Regions from separate parts of the Paenibacillus sp. NPDC056722 genome, predicted to be linked through region 2. Evidence: riboswitches for the same ligand, from Rfam matches in the RefSeq annotation. Region 2 holds a riboswitch; the other holds the start of a gene.

Region 1 (10,333 bases), on a different contig from region 2:
TTGAAAGTAGGAAATAAATATTTGGTAAAGAAAGGGTGGAAAATAAACATGTTAAAAAAAATATTTTTAGCAGCCTTTGCAGTGACTATAATTTCAGGAATGGCATTAAGTGCAAATTCAAAAGCGGATTCCGATCCAGAATCGGTAACCGTAAATAAGATAGAAGAAAATCCTGTTAACACTAATTTTTCAACAAATAACGTAGAATCCGTAGAATCAGTAAAAAACGTAGAATCCATAGAATCAAAAATCGCAAAAGGGTATTATAGTCAACTATATACACCTCATGGCATGTTCTTGCGAGCAGATAAACAAAGTATCTTTAAGGAATCGGAGATAGCAAGAAATTTAGATCAAATCGGGCCTAATACGAATCAACTAATTTTTGAGGGCGAGTTTTTTTTAAAAGTAGATGAATCAACATTTCTTAAATCGTATCCCAATTCGTTGCTCTTAAATGAAACAGATGAAAATTCGGCTGATACTGATGTTCCATCAAGTTTATCAAAATAGTAATTTCATTAAGAAGGAGCCGTTGTTTTTCGACAATGGCTCCTTCTTGGCTTTCTTGTTTCACTTAATCATTGACAGATCCATGTCCACTAATAGTGGTGTTAAAGTGCGTTCCCTAAGTCCTTCCGAGCGTTTTGCATTAATAGCAAAGTCCAATCCCTGCTGAAACGTTATCCTCGTGTATTCCTCTTGATCCTGTCTTCTTCCAATTGGTGATCTCCGTTGTTTCTTGTTCAACATAAAAAACCTCCTGAAAAAGTGTATTTTGTATCATGCACAATTCAAGAGGTTCGGAAGCCGCAATCCTCGCAACATCATTTTAGGGTTGTTGCCACACAAATTGACGATTGCGGTGTACTTATTTTCCTTTGCAAATCATAATCCACGGTTATTAGATCAACATTCTATCCCAGAGCTTAGCTCTTTTGCTCAACAAGCTCGTAAAACCGCATCACTACACTATTAGCAAGGCTCCGCATTCGGCTTTCCGGCATCCGTAGCCGTACGGAAGCTGCTGCCACAGCCGCAGGTAGCGGTTGCGTTAGGGTTGTTGATGGTAAAGCCTCCGGTCATACCAGATTCCTCGAAATCGATCTCCAGACCGTTGAGGTAGCGCAGATCATCCTTCTCAACCACGACCTTGAGGCCCTCCACGTCCATGTATACGTCTTTGTCGGTCTCGTTGTCATCGAAGCCCATGGCGTAAGAGAACCCGCTGCAGCCCCCGGCTGCCACACCCAGACGCAGGAACATCCCCGGTGTCTCCTGTTCTCCAAGCATTGTCTTCAACTGCTCCGCAGCTGTTTCACTAATATTAATCATAACTGTACCTCCCTAAATCATAATGTGATGCTCCGGCGAATTCGTCAGGAACATTCCGGTATTAAAGGTCCAGAGGACCAAAAGTTATTTTTCTGAAGTAAGTTAAGTATACTCCACTATCCCCAGGCTCTCAAGTTATAACTGCCATGATCAAGGTTATTGATTACACCTAAGCAGATGTGCTTCAGATGTTGCTCCCCCCAAAAGAGAGGTTTATAATAGGGGAGGCAGCCCGAGCAAAAATTCAAAAAATTGTCACGGGAAGAGCTGGCGCCCTTATCGCTACAGGATAAAGAAATGCCTGAGATTCAGGCAGGTCTTGGTATGATACTGCGATGCATTGTTTTTGCTTCGCTAAACTTTCAGGAGGAAATGATATGTCTACTCTTATAACCCCTCATACGGATGCCAGAATGGCAACCATTATTGAGAAAGTCCGTGGCGGAGAACGGTTGAATTTGGAAGATGGCGTTTATTTATATGAAAGCAACGACTTGCTGACCATTGGACAGCTGGCCAATGAAGTCAATCTTCGCAAGAACGGAAACAAGGTTTATTTTATCGAAAATATGAGTCTGTATTTCACCAATGTCTGCGAATCACGCTGCGCATTCTGCAATTTCCGCAAAGACGACGGTGAAGAAGGCGCGTATACCCTTTCGGGTCCGGAAATGGTGCAATATGTCGAACAACACATTAATCCAGGGGTGCGGGAGTTCCATATTGTCGGCGGGCATAATGATAAGGTACCCTTTCAATATTATGTCGATTCTTTGCAAGCCCTGCATGACAGATTTCCCGAAGTTACCCTAAAAGCATACACGGCAGCGGAAATTGACTTTTTCACTCGAATCAGTGGACTGAGTATCCGGGAAGTGCTGGAAAAACTGCGTGCAGCCGGTCTCAAAACGTTAACTGGTGGCGGCGCGGAAATTCTGTCTGACCAATATCGTAAAAAAATGCGGGTGGATAAAGCTAACGTTGAGGAATATCTGGAGGTTCACCGGACCGCGCACAACCTTGGTATGAAGACCCATACGACCATGCTGTACGGCTCTATCGAGTCTCGTGAGGACCGCATTCGCCACATGATGCAAATTCGCGAACTGCAGGACGAAACAAACGGCTTTATGGTGTTCATTCCACTGTCCATGCAGCCTAAGAACAAGAACGCAGGCATTATGCGCCGCAACTCGGCTTATGAGGATCTCAAGACAATTGCTGTCAGCCGATTAATGCTGGACAATTTCGACCATATTAAGGCGTACTTCATTAATATCGGTGCACAATTAACACAGGTAGCGCTCAACTTCGGTGCATCCGATGTTCACGGGACGATCCTGAAGGAACGCATCAGTCATGCTGCAGGTGCACTGACTCCTGAAGGCTTGACCCGCGATGAGCTAATCTGGTTAGTAAAAGGTGCCGGGCGAATTCCTGTCGAACGCGATACTTTCTATAACGAAATCAAGGTCTACGAATAAGAAAGCCGGATTCTGCCGGCTATGCCTATCTGAAAGGAAGTAAGGTCTCATGCAAACACTGCTTGTTCTAGGAGGCGGCTACGGCGGCCTCGCCCTGATTCAAGAATTGATTAGCAACCATCTTCCCTCTGACGTAGAAATTGTTTTGATTGACCGGATGCCCTATCAGGGCATCAAGACGGAATACTATGCGCTTGCCGCAGGTACCGTCACTGATTACCATCTGCGCATCCAGTTCCCGGTTCATCCCCGTCTCACCGTTCGATACGGTGAGATTGCTTCCATTGACCTGAAGAGCCGGGTGGTATCCATGGAGGGCGGCGAGCCGATCTCCTATGATATCCTGGCCATCGCGCTGGGTTGCACGGATAATTACCACAACATCCCTGGAGCAGATCAATATACCTGCAGTATTCAGACGTTCGCGGGTACACGCGAGACTTACCGTCGCCTGAATGATGTCAAGCCTTACGGTAAAGTGAATATCGTCGGTGGCGGACTCAGCGGGGTTGAACTGGCAGCAGAGCTAAGGGAAAGTCGCCCTGACCTCAACATCTCCATTCTGGACCGGGGAGAACGTGTGCTATCCGCCTTCCCGGCGAAGCTCTCGCAATATGTTGAGGAATGGTTCAATGTACATCACGTGGAGACTGTATCCCGTGTCTGCGTATCCCACGTCGAGGATGGAGCTGTCTTTAATGCCGATCAAGCCATTGCCTCGGACGTAACCGTATGGACGGGCGGTATCCAGCCAGTCAAGGTCGTTCAGGACCTGGATGTGGCGAAGGATCGCGGCGGCCGGGTTATTCTCGATGAATACTACCGGGTGCCACAGTATCCGGAAGTGTTCGTGATCGGCGACTGTGCAAGTCTGCCGTTCGCCCCAAGCGCCCAGGCAGCTGGAGGACAAGGTGAGCAGGTAGGGCAGGTTCTGCAGGCACTTTGGCGGAATGAGACGCCAAAGCTGCATGAAATCCGCCTGAAAGGCACACTAGGCTCCCTCGGCAAGAACGCCGGATTTGGACTTATGGGCCGGCGTTCTGTCATGGGCAGAGTCCCCCGCCTGCTGAAGAGCGGGGTGCTCTGGATGTCCAAACGTCATTTTGGCTAAGATTGGATGGGACTAGTCCAGATCAATATTGAACCATTCTTCCAATTCTTTGATCTTGGCATCTATCCCTGCTTCCAGTTCTTCTGCGGTCTCGGCTTCCACAATTTCGCCTTCTACCATGGCGAACGGAGCCAGGTAGCACTGTCCGCAATTGTTCAGACAACCATATTCAATGACGTCATATTCGGGGTTTTGTTCCAGCTTGATGCGCAAACGATCGGTTCCGTGGCCGGCATTACTGGCACAAAATTCTATTATTGGTCTCATGATGATCTCCCTATTCTGTCCTAACCATTTTATTTTTTAATCTTTTGTACTATAATAACACTAAGAAAGGAGTGATTGAGAAATGAGTGAAACTACACAAAGCACGTCCATGTATGATGAAGTGCTGGAAGTGCTCGATAAGCTCCGTCCGTTCCTGCAACGCGATGGCGGTGACGTAGAACTGATTGATGTCGAAGACGGCATTGTTAAATTGAAGCTGATGGGTGCCTGCGGTAGCTGCCCAAGCTCCACAATTACTCTGAAAGCTGGGATTGAGCGTGCCCTCATTGAAGAAGTAGAAGGCATTGAAGAAGTTATTCAAGTATTCTAATCCCGTTCTATAGTTGTCCCGGAAGCCTGTCACAGGTATCCGGGACTTCTTTTTTTGGCAACTAATATGCGCATTATCATACCAAAAACCCCCGCGGCCTTCAAGGCCGCGGGGGTTTGCTGTTAAATATGATCTTAGAATGCTGGAATGATGGAACCTTGGTACTTGTCTTCGATGAACTTCTTAGCTTCAGGAGAAGTCAGAGCCGCAGCCAGCTTCTTGATCGCATCGGAGTCCTTGTTGTCTGCACGGGATACCAGGATGTTAGCGTATGGGGAATCTCCACCTTCGATGAACAGAGCATCTTTGGTTGGCACCAGATTGGCTTCCAGTGCAAAGTTAGTGTTAATCAGCGCAAGATCTACTTCATCCAATTGGCGTGGCAGCATTGCTGCATCCAGTTCAATGATATTCAGGTTTTTCTTGTTCTCAGTGATGTCTGCTTTGGTAGAAGTAATGTTAGTGTCATCTTTCAACGTGATCAGACCATTCTTAGCCAAAAGAATCAATGCACGTCCACCGTTGGTTGGATCGTTCGGAATCGCTACTTTGGCACCATCTTTCAGCTCGTCGATGGATTTGATTTTCTTGGAGTAACCGCCAAATGGCTCAACGTGAACAGCAGCTACAGATACAAGATCCGTTCCGTTCTTCTGGTTCTGGTCGTCAAGGTAAGGCTGATGCTGGAAGAAGTTCGCATCCAGTTGCTTCTCAGCCAGCTGAACGTTTGGTTGTACATAGTCCGTGAATTCTTTAATTTCCAGCTTGATGCCTTGAGCTTCAAGCAATGGAGCGATAGCTTTCAAAATTTCAGCGTGCGGCACTGGAGATGCACCTACAACCAATGTAACAGGATCAGCTGCTGGTTCTGTAGTCGGCTCAGCGGAAGCATCCGAAGGAGCATTGGTCGCTGCGGAGTTCGCAGCATTATTGGCAGTGTTGTTGCTGCCGCAAGCAGCCAGCACCAGAATCAGTGTCAGGCTAAAAAAGGTCAGTAGTACTTTTTTCATTTGTAAATCCCCCTTAAAACAGTATGTTTTTTGTGTAAATAAGGATATCTATAATTAATGGCCCTTATTTCCTTGTAAAATACCTCACTAGCCGATCGCCGGCCATTTGCAGCAACTGCACCAGAATAACCATCAGCGCTACAGAGATAATCATGACTTCCTTCTCATACCGATAGTATCCATAACGGATAGCCAAGTCACCCAGACCACCGCCGCCAACCATCCCCGACATTGCCGTGTAGGAGACCAGCGTCACAATCGTAATCGTTACCCCAGCCAACAAACCTGGACGAGCCTCTGGCAGCAGTACACGCGTGACAATCTGTCCGGTAGAAGCTCCCATACCTTGTGCAGCCTCGATTACTCCGCGATCTACCTCACGCAGCGCCGTCTCCACCAGCCGGGCGAAGAACGGTGCAGCCCCAATGACGAGTGCGGGAATCGTGCCCAACACACCAATCGAGGTGCCTACAATCGATTTGCTAATCGGGATCAGCGCTACCATCAGAATGATGAACGGTACGGATCGCAGAATATTCACAACGAACGATAGAATTGAATAGATCACTCTTAAAAAGGACTGGTTGGATCTGCCCCATAAATATAGCACAATTCCGAGCGGCAAACCAAGAATAATTGTGAATATTCCGGAAATTCCTAGCATTTTCAGAGTGGATACCGCAGCATCCATCATTTCCGACCAGTTAATTTTGCTGAAATCCAAGCCACCCATTACGCAATCACCTCCACATCAAGGCCTTGAGCGGTCAGCTCTGCGATGGTCTGTGCAACCTTCCCGGCCTCTCCTTCAAAACGAACGATCAGTTGCCCGTAAGGCACATCCTTGATCGTAGAGATGGTACCCGAAAGAATGGAAAAATCGACGCCTGTCTCTCGCGCAATCTGGGATAAGGCCGACCCGTACGTTTTTTCCCCGAGGAAAGTAATCTTGACTGCTTGCGCTGAGCCATCATGGGAGGCGTCGATAGCCGCCCGCAGCGGACCATCGTGCTGTGCCTCACTGCGAATGAACTCGCGGGTGATCTCATGCTTGGGCTTCAGGAAGACCTCCGTCACTTCTCCCTGCTCGACGATGCCTCCGCCATGGATAACAGCCACCCGGTCACAAATGCTCTGGATTACATGCATTTCGTGCGTAATCAGCACAATCGTCAGATTGAACCGTTTATTGATGTCCAGAAGCAGACGGAGAATCGAGTCTGTTGTCTGTGGGTCAAGTGCCGAGGTCGCCTCGTCACAGAGAAGCACGTCCGGGTCGCTGGCCAACGCACGGGCGATACCGACACGCTGTTTTTGACCGCCCGATAATTGAGCCGGGTACTTGTCCCGATGTTCCTCCAGTCCTACCAGAGCCAACAATTCCTTGACCTTATTGTCAATAAACTTCTTCGAAGCGCGTGTCAGCCGCAGCGGAAAAGCGATATTCTCGTAGATGGTCGCGGAGGACAGCAGATTGAAGTGCTGAAAAATCATCCCGATCTTGCGCCGCTTCTCCTGCAGCTGTCCTTCCGGCAATTGAGTCAGTTCCACGCCATCTACCCAGACCTCGCCTTCGGTCGGACGCTCCAGCAGATTAATACAACGGATCAGCGTGCTTTTTCCTGCCCCAGAGTGGCCGATGACTCCGAAGATTTCCCCTTTCTTGATCGACAGGTTTAGCCCCGAGAGTGCCGTGGCGGTTTTGCTGCCTTTACCATATACCTTGGTTAGACTCTTTAGCTCTATCAAGCTGCCGTCCTCCTTTAACGATAATATCAGTGAATTGTACAAAAAAAGCCTCCGACGATCGTTTGCAGATCGCAAGAGGCCCTGTGCGCTTATAGACAATGCCGTCTCATCTGCCAACGTCCGCACTCACACGGCATTGTAGGAATTAGCACCATGGCACTTATGTACACGCGGTTCACGCATAAACATAAATCGGTTGCCGGGCTTCATCGGGCCTATCCCTCCGCCACTCTCGATAAGATATGTGATATAGTGTTGTAGTTTGTCATAAAATGTCCGGCCTAAGAAGGCATGATTTAGTATAATTTAGTTCTGCATTCTTTGTCAAAGGAAAATTTTCCGCAGAATTCCATTTTTACATCATCAGGATTTCCCAGTATTCTTAAGCCAGTGTTCCGTACTGTATTTATATACAGCCTCTAATGATTTGCAGACCATTTCCAGCCCCTGCTTTAAATCCTCCAGATGACTGTCGAGATCCTCGAGCTGTATTTTGTCGTGAAGACCCTGATGCCGCTGCCACAAATCATCCTGCATTTCAGCGTTCATATAATGGATTTCGGCATTGCGGCGCTTACGCAGGTTCTGCAGTGGGTCCCGGTAAGAGTTCTTAATGTTCTCCAGCTGGTCGGCCAGCACAGCATGCTCCTTGTGGGTAAGAAATTCCCGGAGTACCGTGAAATAGGAGAAGTGGGTTTTAACCCTGGATGTATTAAGATCATAAAGACTGTTCAATACCGTGCCAAGCTTGTCCAGCAAGGAGAAGACACGAATAAAGCCGTTTTTATAAAAATACACATATCGCGCATATTCGCCCTGCTCGGCCACCGACATATCATCCATATACCCGGCCTTTACGGATTTTCGATAAAAAGCCGCGGCAAACCAGCTCTGCTCCAGTTCATCCAATGAGACGATCAGGCCACGAGTCCAGATTTCCAGCTTCCGGAATTCATGATCACGGTCCTCATATCTGTTCATTTCCTTGCGCAGTAGCGATGCAAATTCCGCCATATGTTCCATCGCCTCAGCGAGCACACCGCTGTTCACACGGGGCGGTTCTCCCAGCAATATCCGCAGCATATGTTGTCCTCCTTACCTGCTTCGGATGCAGCAAATCCAATATGAGTGTTATTGTCCCACCCTGTAAGCCACTCTATCCATCCTCTTAGCCTCAGGGGACATCTGATCAAGTAATGATCAGCATAACATAAATGCCGCAAGGATCTGTAAGGATATGAGTGCCGAGTTAACGCCTGTTTCCCTTGCTAAGCTGCCATACCCGTACGCTCATATAACACAGTACACCGAATAGTCCGGCAATCAGCAAAATGTGAGCAAGAGCGGCAAAGATGTAGAGCTTATCATTCCCGAGCGTATACACAACCGCCGCCCCGCTGAACACCTGCATCAGGCATAGCAGAACCGCTGCAACCCCCAACATCCTCAGCTCTCTGTGGTCCTTCTGCTTCCAGAATGCCAAATGTCCCAGCAATGCCGTCAACATAAACAACAGCAAAGCCGCTATCCGGTGTGTGAACACAACCCCAACGCCCCCCGATAGCTCGGGAATCCACTCCCCATTACAGAGTGGCCAGCCAGAGCAGCCCCCTTGGGAGTCGGTATGGCTAACAAACGCTCCTATGTAGACAACGATGTAAGAATAAATAGTCGTGAACCAAGTCAAATTGCGAAAAGAAATACTCACCGGCTTGCCGGGCACAGGAAGAGTGTCGCCTTCTTCATGCCTTCTTTTGGACCCTAACGCCAACATCAGGGAACTGGCAAACGCAATCAGCGAAAATCCCATATGTAGCGCCATCACGGCTGCAGACTGGGATCTTAGCACTGCAAGCGCTCCCATTCCGCCTTGTACAATTACAAACAGCAGCGTCATCCAGGCATACACTAACAGATCGCGCCGCTGACGCGCATAACGCCAGAAGGCAAACATGGAGGCAAGCGAGAGCATACCCGCCAATCCGCTAAATAAGCGGTGGGTATATTCGATCAAGGACCCTACAGTATAGGCAGGAATCAGCTTACCATGACACAATGGCCATTCATTTCCGCACTCCAGGCCCGAACCTGTTTTGGTTACTACCGCCCCGCCCAGCAGCGCCAGGAACATTACCAGACAGGTTATGTAACTAAGCCACTTCAACTGATTTGTCGTCAAATGTGATCACCCGCATTATAAAATAAATAAGTAAATGAATGACTTTTGCTGGAAAAGTATGAAGTAATGCGTTTCCATTATAACCGATAAAATGGTATTTGCGGCATTTGATTCTGCATTTTAAGAAGAAATGGCCTCCCCGTTGTCTGATATCTAAAAAAAACACCGCTTTGCTCATAAAACGGGCGAAAGCGGTGTTTCCATTATCCATCCATTACTTGTGAATGCTTTGATAAACCTCAAGGGCTGTATTGAGGAAATTCTCGATTTCCACACGGGATTTACGCAGCTTGCTCACAAAGCGAACCAACTCGCGTCCATCGGTATAAGCCACAAAACTCGGAATGCCGAGAATGTTCTGCTCCTGGCTTACATCGCCAACAGCGTCGACATCCACTTCCACGAGCGTCAGGCGGCCGTTATAATTCTGCTCCACCTCAGGCATAAAGGGATCAATGAACTTGCAGTCGACACACCAGTCGGCTTTGAATACGGCTATCGTCAGCCGGGGCGATTGAATCGCTACCTGAAACTCAGCGGGAGAACTAATCTTATCCATCCAGGGGTCATTCCCTTCCAATAAAAAATATGTTGCCTGTACCTTTTAAGTGAAGCAAAATGCGACACGGAAGTCAAATCAATCATTTGCATTATTCTCTTGTCCGCACACGAGCCGGCTGTAATCTCATCAACGGGTTCAGAAGTTTCTGAAGGGCACGAGGGTATCCGGCAATTTCCTGCTTGCTGATCACACCTAGCACGATGAGCAGTACAAGATAGATAATTACAACCGCTGCGCCCACCACGAGGCAAGTCAGCAAGAATGCCAGACGAGCAGGCATAACATGTGTCAGCAGAATACCGGCT
Region 2 (10,333 bases):
CTTCATATGCAATTGTATATGGCCGGAACTTTCTTTCACGATGGTTACCTTTCGAGTCTAATACTTTATTTTCTTCTGACAAAAAGACCGTAGACACATTCGATTTTCCCGAATGAATCTACGGTCTATATTTAGCCTCGAAACTCTAGACTAGCAGCCTCTCTGCCTAGTTCTGCATCACAAAATCATTGTCGATCTTCGCATTAGCATCATCGAATACCCGCAGGATATCGTAACGCGTGTTGCGTTGTGCCGGGATTTTGCCAGCTTCACGGATCAGTTGGGTAATGGACTCGATGTTAACTTTGTACGTAGCGCCCGCAGAGGACACAACGTTCTCTTCAATCATTGTGCTGCCGAAATCGTTGCAGCCATATTGCAGCGACAGCTTGCCGACTTCCGGCCCCATAGTTACCCAAGAAGATTGGAAGTTCTTGATGTTGTCTAGCACCAGACGGCTGATCGCTACTGTCTTCAGGTACTCTTCAGGTGTCTGTCTGTCCAGCTTCAGGTTGGTATTATCCGGCTGGAAGGTCCAGGAGATAAAGGCCAGAAAGCCTTCGGAGTCATACTTATTAGCAATGCACTCATCTTGAGCTTCACGCACTCGCAGCAAATGCAGTGCCCGCTCTTCCATAGTCTCGCCAAGGCCAATGACCATAGTCGCCGTCGTGTTCATACCGACTTTATGCGCGGTCTGCATAACGTCCATCCAGTCGCGCCAGGAGCCTTTAAGACGGCTGATTTTACGGCGTGTACGGTCATCGAGAATTTCGGCACCACCGCCTGGAAGTGAATCCAGTCCAGCCGCATGAATCTCGCGGATAACTTCTTCCAGTGACAGACCAGAGACTTCCTTCATCTTCATGATTTCAGCAGGCGAGAAGGAGTGCATTGTAATTTCCGGGAAGCGTTGCTTGATCCCACGCAGCAAATCGGTGTAGTAATTGAAGGGCAGATTAGGGTTCACGCCCCCCTGCATTAGAATTTCAGTCCCGTTGACAGCAATCGTCTCGGAAATTTTTTGGAAAATAAGTTCATCCGGTAGTACGTACCCCTCATCGGAGCCCGGTCTGCGGTAAAAGGCACAAAAACGGCAGTACACATCACACACATTCGTATAGTTAACATTGCGGCCAATGACGAAGGTCGCCATCGGGTCCGGATGCCAACGTTTCATAATAATGTCGGCAGCAGCGCCCATTTTCTCAATCTCGTTACTCTCGAACAATCTTACGGTATCCTCCAGCCCAAGCCGGTCTCCCCGCAGCGCTTTATCCAAGATCAGGTCTATCGCACTCATCGTTCGCAGCCTCCTTTAAAACCCATATCTTTATGGTATTTTCATAAAATTTATAAGACAATTGAATATGTTCGTTCCTTCATCGTAACACAATCCGGACCGCTTGAGAAATTTTTTTCACAAAGTATAACGGCCTTAACCATCTTTTGGAAAAGGCCTTCCTTCATGTAAAAAAAGATACCCTCCCCGCTCATAGAACAGTTTAAGAATTCAAAAAGGACAGCTTCGTCCGAAAACGAAACTGTCCGTCCTAACCTTAATTATTCGTCCGCAAGCGCCTGCTCCAGATCGACAATGAGGTCCTCGATGGACTCTAGGCCGACCGAGAAGCGCAGCAGCCCGTCTGTAATACCGCGGGCCGCCCGAACCTCTGCCGGCATCGCCGCATGGGACATCAAAGCCGGGTAGGACAGGATGCTCTCCACTGCGCCGAGGCTGACCGCAACAAGCGGCAGCGTCACCTTGTTCAGCACACGCTTAGCCCGCTCGCCGGAGCCAACATCGAACGAAACGACCGCACCATAGCCGCTGGATTGCGATTCATGGATCTCGCGTCCCGGATGATTTGCAAGTCCCGGGTAGAACACAGCCGTAATATCGCTGCGGGCGTCAAGCCAAGCCGCAAGCCTGGCTGCGCTGATCTCGCTATGCGCCATGCGCGCCTCCAGCGTCTTCATTCCGCGCATCAAGAGCCAGCTTTCCTGCGGAGCCAGCACGGTGCCGAGACCGTTTTGCAGCATTTTGAGCTGCTTGCCAATCTCTGCGGTACGCGCTACGGCAAGACCAGCCAACACATCGCTGTGACCGCCAAGGAACTTCGTCGCACTGTGCAGGACAATATCCACGCCCTGTTCGATTGGACGTTGGTAATAAGGGGTCATGAACGTATTATCCAGGATAGTCAGAAGCTCATGACTCTTGGCCCATTCGCAGACAGCAGCAACATCCGTAATTTTCAGCGTCGGATTCGACGGAGTTTCCATATATACGGCTTTCGTGTTCGGCTGAAGCGCAGCTTTGACCTGCTCAAGATCCGTCATATCCACAAATGTGCTTTCAATGTTCAGACGGTTCAGGATGAGCGTCAATAGCCGGTATGTACCGCCATAGACATCCTCAGTAACGATCACATGATCACCGGAGGACAGCATCAGGAACGTGCTGGAGATAGCTGCCATGCCGGAGGCATAGGCGAAACCGCGCTCCCCGCCTTCCAGCAGAGCGATATAATCCTCAAGCGCCTGACGGGTCGGATTGCCTGACCGGCTATAGTCATGCAGCGGCGGATTATGAATATCCTCATGATGGAACGTCGAAGCCTGATAGATCGGCACACTGGAAGCGCCAGTGGCTTTGTCAATCTCGCTGCCAAAGTGCAGCAGACGGGTAGCGAATTTGAGATTATTCTTCTTATCTTTGTTCACGTTGTTATCACTCATTATGCCTGGCCTCCTTGTGCATCTGCTGTTTCAATCTCAATACGTGCCTGTTCCAGTGCATGGCCTAGATCCGCGATCAGATCATCAATATGCTCTATGCCAACCGAGAAGCGCAGCAACCGGTCATCAACACCCACCGCATCACGGATTTCAACCGGAATATCGGCATGGGTCTGCACCGTAGGATAAGTCATTAGCGATTCTACACCACCAAGACTTTCGGCAAAGGCAATTAGACGGATGTGGCGAAGAATTGGCTCCACATATCTCGCATCCTTCACTTTGAAAGAGAAAATACCGGTATTTCCGGATGACTGACGGTTCTGGATCTCAAAGCCCGGATGCTCCGGCAGACCCGGATGGAAGACCTCAGCGATAGCCGAATGTCCTTTAAGATAATGAGCCAGTTCCAGTGAATTGCTCTCATGACGCTCCATGCGTAATGCCAGCGTCTTCATACCTCTCATCAATTGGTAGCTGTCTGTTGGCCCCAACACTGCGCCGATGGAATTATGCAGAATCGCCATTTCAGCAGACAGCTCCGCTCCCTTGGTCACAATAAGACCTGCCAACACGTCGTTATGACCGCCCAAATATTTGGTAGCACTGTGGATAATGATATCGGCTCCGAGTTCCAGCGGACGCTGGAAGAATGGCGTCAGCAGCGTATTGTCTACGATGGTAAGCAGTTCATGCGACTTGGCCCATGTACAGACAGCCTCTATATCCGTGATCATCATCAATGGATTGGTTGGTGTCTCGATCACAACGGCTTTCGTCTCCGGACGGCGAACCGATTCCAGCGCCTCTAGATCGTTGGTGTCCACATAAGAAGCACTCACCCCGAACTTGGACATGATCCGCTCCAGCAAACGGTAAGTTCCGCCGTAGAGATCCAACGATACAATCAGATGATCTCCTTGTCCGAACAGGCTGAAAATCGTTTGTAATGCAGCCATACCTGAACTACAGGCAAATGCAGCATCTCCGGATTCCAATTGCGCCGCTGCCGTTTCCAGCACAGAACGGGTCGGGCTTTTAGTGCGGCTATAGTCAAAGCCTGTACTTTGCCCCAGCTTCGGGTGGCGGAACGCCGTTGAATTATAGATAGGGAAGTTCACCGCGCCAGTGGCCGGGTCTTCCAACGATCCTATTTGGGCAAGTCTGCTTTCAATCCTCAGTTTGTCGTCCATTCCATATAACCTCCTAATAGTAAGTACACTGCTGCATGCTCATCTATAACTTAAATGATGGGACCAATATCATAGGGTGTTTCTTGGTATACATAGTAATTGAGCCAATTAGAGAACAATAAGTTAGCATGAGCGCGCCAAGTCGCCGGCGGAGTACGCTCCGGATCATCTTTTGGAAAATAGTTCTTCGGCAGCGCCATTTCCATGCCCTTGGCAACATCACGGTCATACTCCCACTTCAGGGAAAGCGGATCGTATTCAGAGTGGCCAGTGACAAAAATTTGTCGGCCATCCTTGGTAGCCACCAGATAAATGCCCGCTTCCTCCGATTCGGCCAGGATTTGCAGATCCGGATTACTCTCGATATCTTCGCGGGACACATCCGTGTGACGGGAGTGCGGAACATAGAACAGTTCATCGAACCCGCGCAGCAGCTTTACATTATTATGGTTCAGTGTGTGAGGGAATACGCCAAAACATTTATCAGGCAATGCTTCCTTGCGCACACCGAAGTGATGATACAGTCCGGCTTGTGCAGCCCAACAGATATGCATAGTGGAAGTAACATTGTCTTTACTCCACTCAAAAATCTCTTTCAGCTCTTCCCAGTACGTTACGTCTTCAAAATCCATCTGCTCCACAGGAGCACCGGTTACAATAAGTCCGTCAAACCGGCGGTGGCTAATCTCATCGAAGGTCGTATAGAAGCTGTTCAGATGCTCCGCCGACGTGTTCTTCGAAGTATGGGAACGGGGACGCAGCAGCACGATGTCCACCTGAAGCGGCGAGTTACCGATCAACCGGAGCAACTGGGTTTCCGTGGTTTCTTTGGTAGGCATCAAATTTAGAATGGCAAGGCGCAAGGGACGTATATCCTGATGAAACGCCTCGCTCTCGTCCATGATAAAAATATTTTCTCCCGACAATATCTCTTTCGCCGGCAGACTGTCTGGAATCTTAATTGGCATTTCTCGTCTTCACTCCTTGGTAATAGAATACCGCTTGGCGGCTGTTAACATTGGGTAAACAAAAAAGACCTTACTCTGAACGAGAAAGGTCATATTTATTCACATATGCGCCTCTCTCATCTGCCAGAAATCTTCACCGGGCATCTGCCCGCTTCAAAGTCTCCTGCAAGAATTAGCACCGTGCGTCTTCACGCCGGTTGCCGGGTTTCATCGGGCTAGTCCCTCCACCTGCTCTTGATAAGATTTAGCTGTATTCAGTTGAATTTTCTTAAAATTCACTTTAAATCATGAACCCACTTCTCGTCAAGTCCATACAATGCTGAAGAGCCTTGAAAATGACAAGAATTTTCCTTGAAAGAGGCATACCCCGGCGTTATACTAGACAAGGGTTTTAAACTGGACGACAAGATGAGGTGAGAGGATTATGGAGGGCGACCCGAGTTCGCAGCTCAATGTACAGAACGAACAACCACACAGGATTAACATCAGCTTGCCGGCGGCGGGAGCAGTTCTTCTTCATGCCCTCGAAACGTCATTTGCCGATTCACCTTGACATGACCCCGGCCAAGCTGATTTTTTCTCTGTGCTTTTATTAGCATGTCCCTGGAGAAGACAGGGATCGAAGGAGTGAATCAGATGAAAATCCGGCTGGTCAACGCAGGGGTTTTTACGCCTATTGATGATATTAATGAAACATTATCCCCTCCTGGTGAGGGATTTTATTGGATCGATGCTGATGTGGAGGATCTGGAACTCATCCAGCCCATGTTCAATCTACATGATCTCGCCGTTGAGGATTGTCTCAGCGAAGAGGAGCAGCGTCCAAAAATTGAAATATACGAAAGCCACTACTTTATTGTAGTGAACAGCATCCGGTTTGATGATGAGGAGATTTTCCTGCGCGCACTTAACGTCTTCCTGGGAAGACATTTTATCATCACAGTGACGAAGCAGAAGATCAATGAACTACGTGTCCTGAAACCAATGCTGTGGGAGCAAGAAGTCAGCGAGCCGGATAAGTTTCTATATTTGCTCATTGACCTTGTAGTGGATAATTATTTTTCCGTCGGCGACCGGATTGAAGTCCGGATTGAGAAGCTGGAGGAAGATATCCTCATGCATACGAAGAAATCGCATCTTAGTGAAATCATCGGTCTGCGCAGTGAAATTCTGTGGCTCAAGAAAATGCTCGGTCCGCAGAAAGAAGTTATCAACACGTTGAACAAAAAGGATCTCCGGCTGATCGACGATCAGCTTCAGAAGTACTTCAGCGACATCTATGAGAATGCCGTCAAAATTTCCGAGACCTTTGAGACCTACCGCGATCTGATGGGCAACTTACGAGAAGCTTATCAGTCCAGTATCGCCAACCGTGCCAATGAAATTATGAGAGTTTTTACCGCGATTACAACTATATTCATGCCCCTGACTGTCATTACCGGCATCTACGGGATGAACTTTGACCATATGCCCGAACTGCACAGCAAATATGGCTACTACACCGTAATTGGTCTGATGCTGACCCTCGGCTGCGGAATGCTCTATATCTTCCGTAAAAAAGACTGGCTATGAAGGATCACTAACGAAAGTACAAGACGAAGGAGTTCACACCCTGCGGGGTATGATTCCTTCGTCTTTTTGCTATGTAACGTGATGCTAAAAGCTCATCGCCGAATCAAGGCTTCCAGCCTGCTCCCGCCGGAACCGGATGCGAATCAGCCGCAGGCGCTCATAATGGATTTCCAGGCCGCCCGCAGCAGCAGGTGGTGCATCGCCATAGACCTTGTACAGTACCGGCTTCAGGAACAGGTCGCCAAACTCTTCATAGGCTTTCCAAACCGCCTGCTGCTCTTCATGCGCCATACTTCCAAGCTCATGCTGTATCAGTTTCTCCACAGAGTATCCGTCTTTCTCCAGTTCCTCCAGCGCTTCCAGCAGTTCTCTACGGCTGACTCCCGTCTCGTTCTTCAACTGCTCCAGTCCGAGACCACTCTCAATACCCTGAAGCAGAGTCCGATTCAGTCGCAGCCGCTCTAGCTGTCGCTTATACTTAAGCTCCTTCTGCTTATATAACCAGGAGGAGAATTCATCGTCCCCAATCTCCTCATAGACCCAATCCAGCGGAAAATTACGCTCTCTTGGGGCGGCAGAGGTTACTGCCAGCCAGTCTGCGCCATACTGAGCTGCCCTGGCTTCGCCGATGCCGGGAATTTGCAGCAGTTCTTCTGTCGTCTTCGGCAGAAAGGTACTAAGCAGGCGCAGTAGACGATTGCTCGCCAGCATGTAAGGAGCCTTGCGTTCACTGGATGCACGGCCCCGGCGCCAAGCGCATAGTTCATCATAGATACTCTCCTGACTGTAATGCTCACTGTAATACTGCAGCTTCAACTGCTCCCGGCCCCGGCGGGGCAGTACCTCCTCTTCGTGCAAGCCGCCGTCAATCAATGGACGGTATCCGGCTCCCATCTTTACCGCCAATTCATGCCGGTATACACAGAGCATCTCATTCCATGATCCACCTTCATACCAAAGGCTGTCTGTACTCTCCTCGGCAGTATTTACCGAAAAATCACGCCAGCCCAGGCTCCACACACCCTCCTCCTCGCCGATCCATAACTGAGCGAACTCCTCTTCTTCCCGGCCAGCCAACCTCGACAAGCGGTTCATGAAAATTATCTGCATAACAATCCCATCCTTTCCCGTCTTACAGCAAGCATGTTAGGGCTATGGGGTAGCACTTAAACCGACGCTTCACACTCCCACATACGGCCACCGTGCTGTTCTTCCTCTACGGAAAATACAAGCCATGCCCCAAACCACGCCAAAAAGCACCTCCTCCGCGATCAACGCGAAAGAGGTGCTTCCTCATGACGATGCTATACTGTTAAATCCTACAATACCATATATTACCGTACAGTCAATCCCTATTTCTTACTGCTCTCTGTCTAAGGCCAGCTTAGCAAGGCCGATCGCACCGGCCAAACCTGCATTGTCTCCTAACTGAGGCGGAACAACGTAGTTACCGATACCTTCATTCAGGGCCGGATGCTGCACATAGCCATTCAGCAGTTCCTGCAACTTCTTGTGGATCAACGGGAACAACTGACTTTGCTTCATAACCCCACCGCCCATAACGATCTTCTGCGGAGACAGAATCAGCACGTAATTCATCAGGGCATGCGCCAGATAGTGTGCCTCCATCTCCCATGCAGGATGATCGGCAGGCAATTCACCCGCAGGCTGGCCCCAGCGGCTACCAATGGCCGGACCAGCTGCCAGACCTTCCAGACAATCGCCATGATAAGGGCAGAAGCCCTCGTATTTGTCTTCTGGATGACGGCGGACGAGAATATGGCCCATCTCCGGGTGTGAGAGTCCATGAATCAGCTTGCCGCCCACCACTGCGCCAGCGCCGATGCCTGTTCCAACAGTAATATAGAGACAGCTGTCCAAACCACGCGCTGCACCCCACGTGTATTCACCAAGTGCTGCACCATTGACATCCGTATCAAAACCGATCGGCACATTAAAGTGCTCCGCCACAGTGCCGACAAGGTTATATTGCCCCCAGTGCGGCTTCGGTGTCGTCGTTATATATCCATAAGTAGGACTGCCGAGCACCGGATCAATCGGTCCAAACGAACCGATTCCGATCGACTCCACGCCTTTATCCTTGAAATAATTCAATACCTGCCCCATCGTCTCTTCCGGCGTTAAAGTCGGAAAGCTGATCCGGTCAATAATATTGCCATCCTCTGTTCCGATCCCGCAGACAAACTTTGTTCCTCCTGCTTCTATCGCTCCCAGCAATTTCACTGCAAGTAATCCCCCTTCTCCATAAACAGCAGACCCGTATTGGCTGCCCATTATTAAAGCGCTCTCTAATCCACATTATACTTGGACTACAGGGATATAACAAGCGGTTGACACAACATCAAAAAAACTCCTTTAAAGAGTCTTTTTTGAGTCTCGCCTGAAAGCTTTCCATTGGAAAAGCTAGCCCCGGAACATGGACTGTCGACAACAAGACCTATATCCATGACTATTCAAATCCAACGTTGTCACGAGAAGCGGTATATTCCCCCTCACCAGTCGTCTTAAAAGTGAAAAAGAGGGGCCCCCTCCCAACTAACGGCATTTTCGTACCTTATTTTTCTTTAATATAGGTAAATGAGGGAAATAAGGGCATTTTTGTATCTTATTTTCCGAAAAAACACACTGGTTGGGGTATTTTTGAATATTTAAGGTACAATATTGCACTTAATCTCCACTAAACCCTGGTTGCAAAGAATTTAAGGTACGAAAATGCCGTTAATTTCTATTTATCTCTATTAGCACCTATTAGGGCGTGTCTGAAAACTAATTTCAATAATGCTACTTCAACAAAATTATAGCGGAGGCGAGAAAAACAAAGCTCAAAAAATTTCGTGAGAGCTTGTCATAGCGTGTTGCAATTCCACGAAATTGCTTGAGTTTGTTGAAAAAACATTCCACCACATGACGTTCTTTATAGCGGTGAAAATCACATGCCCGAGGATCTTTCGTATTGGACTTGGGCGGGATGCAAAATGTGGAATTTGGGGCCTGGCTGCTTAGTGATCACGTTTCCTTCATTACAGGGGTCATCCTTCCGGTCGATAACGGGCTATCGCATAAAAGCGGCTTTGCCACCCTTCCCGATCAGACCTATTTCTGCCCCGTCAAGAATCCCGCACAGCGCAGGCTGCAAATCAAAATCGGAACGAATAGTTAGTTTTGAGAAGAATCCTAATGCTCGCTGCTACTGGGAAAATGGAGTAGATGCAAGCAGAAACGGCTTAGCCGTCCTCTAGGAGACGGCATCAGTTTCAGCGAGAAATATAAGAGCCATATATAACGTAAGACATATAAACCCTTATATTTTGAAGAAAACCCGCGTTAAGCGCGGGCTATTGCTTTGCCACTATAGTGATGGTGATATAGAGTACACAGATACATACATGGTGCCGGAATTAACTGATACACTAACGGATTTCATTCCTCAGTTTAACACGCGCTTATCCCGGAGCTCCGCTCCGATTTTCACCCGCTTTACTTTAACGACTACACCGCCGATTCGAACCACTACCATGGCTATAGCCATCAGGACGAATGCCGGTGCAATTAAATTCAGGTCAAAATGATGCTGGACCGAATAGAGATAAGCCTTCTCCAGATGATGTGTTACCCATTCGATCAGTACAATACGCAGAATGAAAACAATTGCCATTACGGCAACGCTAGCAATACCGGTTGTTACATACGTTTTACCTTTGTCATCACGTTCGACACTGGCGAGGCCAATCAGCACGACGCCGATCAGAGCGCCGAACAGGATAGATGCTGCAAGAAGCCAGCCGTTGTTGCCGCCGGTCGGCACATCCTTCAGGTAAGTGGCGCCGAAGTATCCGA

What was found. A riboswitch is a leader RNA that binds a small molecule or an ion and turns the genes downstream of it on or off. The one in region 2 is predicted to bind S-adenosylmethionine.
Region 1: it holds a riboswitch for S-adenosylmethionine, as region 2 does, so the genes downstream of both, ACFRAM_RS21580 (methionine ABC transporter ATP-binding protein) here and metA (homoserine O-acetyltransferase MetA) in region 2, are expected to answer to the same signal.

Annotation. Positions count from the first base shown of each region.
Region 1 is NZ_JBHTYV010000010.1:112,055-122,387, reverse strand. Features, by position in the region: gene ACFRAM_RS21620 (hypothetical protein) at 49-513, shown strand; gene ACFRAM_RS21615 (HesB/IscA family protein) at 976-1,335, opposite strand; gene mqnE (aminofutalosine synthase MqnE) at 1,713-2,819, shown strand; gene ACFRAM_RS21605 (NAD(P)/FAD-dependent oxidoreductase) at 2,869-3,930, shown strand; gene ACFRAM_RS21600 (YuzB family protein) at 3,943-4,197, opposite strand; gene ACFRAM_RS21595 (NifU family protein) at 4,280-4,528, shown strand; gene ACFRAM_RS21590 (MetQ/NlpA family ABC transporter substrate-binding protein) at 4,663-5,538, opposite strand; gene ACFRAM_RS21585 (methionine ABC transporter permease) at 5,603-6,271, opposite strand; gene ACFRAM_RS21580 (methionine ABC transporter ATP-binding protein) at 6,271-7,287, opposite strand; SAM riboswitch class I at 7,391-7,529, opposite strand; gene ACFRAM_RS21575 (Cthe_2314 family HEPN domain-containing protein) at 7,651-8,370, opposite strand; gene ACFRAM_RS21570 (COX15/CtaA family protein) at 8,537-9,466, opposite strand; gene ACFRAM_RS21565 (thioredoxin family protein) at 9,681-10,025, opposite strand; gene ACFRAM_RS21560 (putative polysaccharide biosynthesis protein) at 10,117-10,333, opposite strand, start outside.
Region 2 is NZ_JBHTYV010000002.1:412,088-422,420, forward strand. Features, by position in the region: gene mqnC (cyclic dehypoxanthinyl futalosine synthase) at 167-1,303, opposite strand; gene ACFRAM_RS06335 (trans-sulfuration enzyme family protein) at 1,564-2,742, opposite strand; gene ACFRAM_RS06340 (aminotransferase class I/II-fold pyridoxal phosphate-dependent enzyme) at 2,742-3,935, opposite strand; gene metA (homoserine O-acetyltransferase MetA) at 3,986-4,903, opposite strand; SAM riboswitch class I at 5,017-5,147, opposite strand; gene corA (magnesium/cobalt transporter CorA) at 5,540-6,475, shown strand; gene ACFRAM_RS06355 (HRDC domain-containing protein) at 6,560-7,585, opposite strand; gene ACFRAM_RS06360 (ROK family protein) at 7,835-8,719, opposite strand; partial or broken gene ACFRAM_RS06365 (transposase) at 9,278-9,466, opposite strand; gene ACFRAM_RS06370 (hypothetical protein) at 9,450-9,656, shown strand; gene ACFRAM_RS06375 (CcdC protein domain-containing protein) at 9,924-10,333, opposite strand, start outside.